One region of the Bacillus nitratireducens genome, then DNA from elsewhere that is predicted to be linked to it. Evidence: riboswitches for the same ligand, from Rfam matches in the RefSeq annotation. Region 1 holds a riboswitch; the other holds the start of a gene.

What was found. A riboswitch is a leader RNA that binds a small molecule or an ion and turns the genes downstream of it on or off. The one in region 1 is predicted to bind cyclic di-AMP.
Region 2: linked by a shared signal. The riboswitch ahead of Q3V31_RS02040 (APC family permease) and the one ahead of Q3V31_RS23230 (SipW-dependent-type signal peptide-containing protein) in region 1 are both predicted to bind cyclic di-AMP.

What each region holds. Positions count from the first base shown of each region.
Region 1 covers NZ_JAUMJO010000006.1:251,856-254,320, forward strand. Annotated here, with positions in the region: gene kdpA (potassium-transporting ATPase subunit KdpA) at 1-1,494, opposite strand, end outside; gene kdpF (K(+)-transporting ATPase subunit F) at 1,514-1,594, opposite strand; gene Q3V31_RS23230 (SipW-dependent-type signal peptide-containing protein) at 1,591-1,695, opposite strand; cyclic di-AMP (ydaO/yuaA leader) riboswitch at 1,791-1,936, opposite strand; gene Q3V31_RS23235 (hypothetical protein) at 2,196-2,426, opposite strand; gene Q3V31_RS23240 (hypothetical protein) at 2,443-2,465, opposite strand, start outside.
Region 2 covers NZ_JAUMJO010000001.1:385,064-387,528, forward strand. Annotated here, with positions in the region: gene Q3V31_RS02040 (APC family permease) at 1-884, opposite strand, end outside; cyclic di-AMP (ydaO/yuaA leader) riboswitch at 1,029-1,175, opposite strand; gene Q3V31_RS02045 (hypothetical protein) at 1,315-1,443, shown strand; gene panE (2-dehydropantoate 2-reductase) at 1,498-2,442, opposite strand.

The sequences.
Region 1 (2,465 bases):
AGCTAGCATCGTAATTAAACTGAAATAGCGTCCTAAAAACATAACTAAACCAGTCGTAATATTCCAAAACGGTGTATTATCTGCTAATCCTTCAAATCCGGATCCGTTATTCGCAGCTGACGATGTGTATTCATATACAACTTGCGTTAAACCGTGGAAACCTGAATGAGAAATTGCATCCGTTCCTAAGCTTGTTGAAAGAGCTAATGCTGAAAACCCTAAAATAAGCAATGGATGAAATAAAATCGTTACCGCAATCAATTTCATTTCCTTACCTTCAATTTTCTTACCTAAAAACTCCGGTGTCCGTCCAACCATTAAACCAGATATAAAGACTGCAATAATTGCATACATAATAATGTTCACAAAACCTGCTCCAACACCGCCGTATACTGTATTTAACATCATATTTACGAGTGGAACTAGACCACCAATTGGTGTTAACGTATCATGCATCGTATTAACAGCCCCTGTTTCAGCAGCTGTCGTTACTGTCGCATAAAGGGAAGAAAATACTGTTCCAAATCGTACTTCTTTTCCTTCTGTACTTCCTTGTACATGTTCGATACCCATTCCATTTAACGCTGGATTTCCATGTAATTCAGATGTCGTAATCGTTATAAATCCTAGTAAAAACACCATGAATAGTGACACGAAAAGGATGCGACCTTGTTTTTTATTTCCTACCATTCGTCCGTACGTAAATGGAAGTGCTGTTGGCAATAACATCATAAGCATCATTTGCAAAATATTACTCATTTGTCCTGGATTTTCGAAAGGATGTGTAGAGTTTGCCCCGAAAAATCCTCCGCCGTTATTTCCAAGTTCCTTAATGGAAACGAATGATGCAACAGGCCCGCGTAATATACTTTGCTTCGCACCATCAATTGTTTGTGCTGTAACCGCCCCGTCTAACGTTTGTGGTACACCAAGTGCGACAAAGACTAGCGCCGCAATAAATGCGATAGGAAGAAAAACTCTCGTTAATGCTCTCGTAAAATCAACGAAAAAGTTACCAAGTTCTTTTCCAGCAAGTCCTCTTATAAACGCCATAACAAGTGCTAATGTCGTTGCTGGTGCCGCGAACATTAAAAATGTAATCCCAATTAATTGTGATAAATAAGACAAACCATTTTCACCGCTATAATGCTGTAAATTTGTATCAGCCATAAAACTAATTGCTGTATTAAAAGCGAGCGTAGGCTCCATTCCCTCAATATGCGCTGGATTTAGCGGCAGCACACCTTGTAATCTGAAAATGAAATATACGACGACAATCATAAATCCATTGAGTAACACCAATGATAATGCGTACTGTTTCCACGTTTGATTGTATTCTTTTACACCCGTAATTTTAAAAATAAGTTTTTCAAAAGGCCCGAATACTTTATCTAGCGTTTTGCTACCTTGAAAAGCTTTTTCTAAATAAATCCCCGTTGGCTTTGCTACTAAAATAAACAAGAGCATTGTAATAACGACTGCAACCCAAATCATAATGAATGATTCCCCCTAATTAAAACTTTTCTGGATTTAATAATGCGTACACTAAGTACACCGTAATCGCTGCAACAATAACCGATAAGGCAATCGTCATGATTGCTTCCCTTCTTTCACAACTTTATCTGACCAACTTGCCAGGCTTGCCATCGATGCGACTAATCCAACAAAAATCCCGATCATTACCACATCTAACATAACTACCCCTCACTTTTTGTTAAAATTTACCATCTTATTATCAAAAAAAGAACACTAAGCTCTACTTAGTGTTCGAAATGAACAACACAAAGTAAACCTCCTCTCTAAACGCTTACGAGGTTAGCTGTCGGATTCGGGCCTAAAGAGTAGCCCTACTTTCAAAATTGAAAGATTCACCCCAAGTGACAATGCACAAAATTGGTTCCCCCGCTCCATTTCTGGAACTCAGCGATTTTAGGTTTTTTTTGGAAATTTCATGAATGATTTATGAGAGTAAATATACTCCTCTATTTTTAACTTGTAAAGAGCTAAATTACTGAAAATAAGAAAATATCCATCTATTTAAACGCTTACATTGAGTGTTATTAATATTATTTCATCTGTTTTCTCGTCTTTTCTTTCTTTTTCACAGAAATGATCTTTTAAATACGAAATAAAAAGAGCGAATGGCATGAAGTGCATAGCTTGTTGCACTCAGCATTCGCTCTTTTTTTCACTATTTATTCTCCACGCAAAAACACGCGCAAATTTCTCCCGCGAATATAAACTTGTGACAATTCTGCATGTAGCTGCTCATATTCGATAACATCTGTTTTTAAATATAAAGCGTCTTTCGATGGCAATATAATATAGGGCCTTGGAAAAATAGGATCAAGCACCACCAATTCTTGTACTCGCTCTACCGATACCGCCCAGCGATTCGCTATATCTCCTAGTAACAACACCTTCATCTTCTTTTCCCCCGCCCTATTCAAAAAATAAAAAAGAAA
Region 2 (2,465 bases), on a different contig from region 1:
CGTCCAAAAGTTTGTTCAGCAATTTGTGAAACGACTGTTACTTCCTTACTTGGATTAATTCCGTAATAATAAGCTAAAAAGACAATTCCTGAAAATAAAACTGCAAGTAATGCACCCATTGCAAGCAATGTTTTCGCTGCATTGTTAGGTGCAGGATCTTTAAAGTTTGGGATTGCGTTAGATATCGCCTCAACACCCGTTAAAGCAGAGCTTCCTGAAGCAAATGCTCGTAACAGTAAGAACAAACTAATTCCTGCAACTGGTGTTCCAATCGGCGTGTGTAAAGTCGGTGACACGTGACCAGTTAAAATATTGTATATCCCTACACCAATTAATATAAATAGTGCTAAAACGAATAAATAAACTGGATATGCTAAAACAGAAGCTGATTCCGTTACCCCTCTTAAATTTAAAATAGTAATCAATATAACAAATATAATCGCAATGATTACATTATGTGCATGTAAGCTAGGGAAAGCTGATGTGAGCGCATCTGTACCTGCAGATACACTTACTGCAACAGTTAAAATATAATCGACTAATAAAGATCCTCCAGCTATTAATCCTGGATTCATCCCTAAATTTTCTTTTGATACTACGTATGCCCCCCCGCCATGCGGATAAGCAAAAATAATTTGTCGATAAGATAAAATAAGAGCTGTCAATAATACTAATACCCCAACAGCGATCGGAATAGAATACCAATAAGCTACCGCTCCAAGGCCTGCTAGTGCAATTAATATTTGCTCTGGTCCGTATGCAACTGATGACAATGCGTCAGAAGATAAAATGGCTAGCGCCTTCGTTTTATTAAGCTTTTGCTCTCCTAACTCAGTTGATTTTAACGGCCTTCCAATTAAAAACCTTTTGATAGATGAAACCACTGCTGTCCACTCTCCAATAATTTTGTACGAACTTTTCTGCTAGTTACAGCGTATAAACTATTTCTTCAGAAAACAAAAAATGTCTACAAGCCATAACGAAATAGACTTGTAGACATTATATTTTTTGTCGCACAAGCTCCACCTTCCTTCTCAATATAACGCTTACGAGGTTAGCTGTCGGATTTGGACCTTTGAGTAGCCCTACCTTTTTCAAGGATTCACCCCATTGGATTAAGTACTAATCCATAAGAACGGGTCCCCCGCACCATGCGGTTTCAGCGATTTAGAAAATTGAAACTGTGGATTATAATACTCCTTTATTTTCAAAATGTAAACAAAAATTTTTAAAAAGAAAAAATTAAAATGATTGCGCATAATCCGCCGATAAATATACATAATGAATACTAAAAAATCGATAAAGGAGACCTATATGTCTAAAGAAAAGAAGCCTATTTTTTCCGATTCCTATTTAGATGCATTAGCAAATGAAATTAATCAGTTGTATGGGAAACGCGAACAAGAAATAAACTTGACAGAAAGAGTTAAAAGAAATAAATAATTTGTCATAAAAAAGAAAGCAATACATTTATATATTGCTTTCTTTTTTATTTTTTCATACATCCAATTCTATTGCCGATTTGTTAAAGACCATTTCTTCATACACTTTTAAATTTTGATATACTGCTCCTAATAATGGTGCTTCTATAGAAAATTGCTCTGCTAAATCCAGTAAATATCCTTGTAAGTGCTTCGCTTCAATGGACGAACCTTTTTCCATATCACGCTGCATCGATGACTTCATATCATACGAAATTTTATCAATTGTTTTCATATGTTCCTGGGCAATGTTCTCCTTTACCGGAGCTCCTAATGCCCTCATGATTTGCACAGATTCTTCAAATAAGTTTTGGATAAAATCGCGTCCACCTTCGCTTTCGCGAATCGGTCCTATTGGTGCACGCATTAATGTTGTCACACCTGACATTACAGTAATAAATAAATATTTATGCCACATATCTTGCGTAATATTTTCACTTAAAACAAAACTAGATTTCGTACCTGCAAATGCTTTGGAAATATGATTGATTCTCTCTGAATCTTGAGACTTAATTTCTCCAAATACAAGTCTGTTGGCAGCACTCGTTTGTACAATTTCTCCCTGATCGTTTAATGTCGTCTCGATAAAGCATAGACCGCCAATTACTTTCTCTTCACCGAATTCCTTTTGTAATAGTGATAAATGAGCGATACCATTTAACAATGGGATTATTACAGTATTTTCACCTACAAACGGCTTCAAATCTTGAATTGCCTCGTTTAAGTGATACGCTTTTGTTGAAAATAAAATGACATCAAATGGAGAAGTTCGATCTTCTTTCGTTATTAATTTCGGTTGGAAGGAAAAATCTCCGTTAATACTTCGGATTACAAGTCCTCTTTCCTCCAATTGTTTTTTCCGTTTACTACGAACAAGAAACGTAACATCTTCTCCCTTTTCTACTAATCGACCTCCAAAAAAGCCTCCAACGCCACCAGCTCCTAATACTAAAATCCGCATACAACATCCCCCTTTTCAAAATA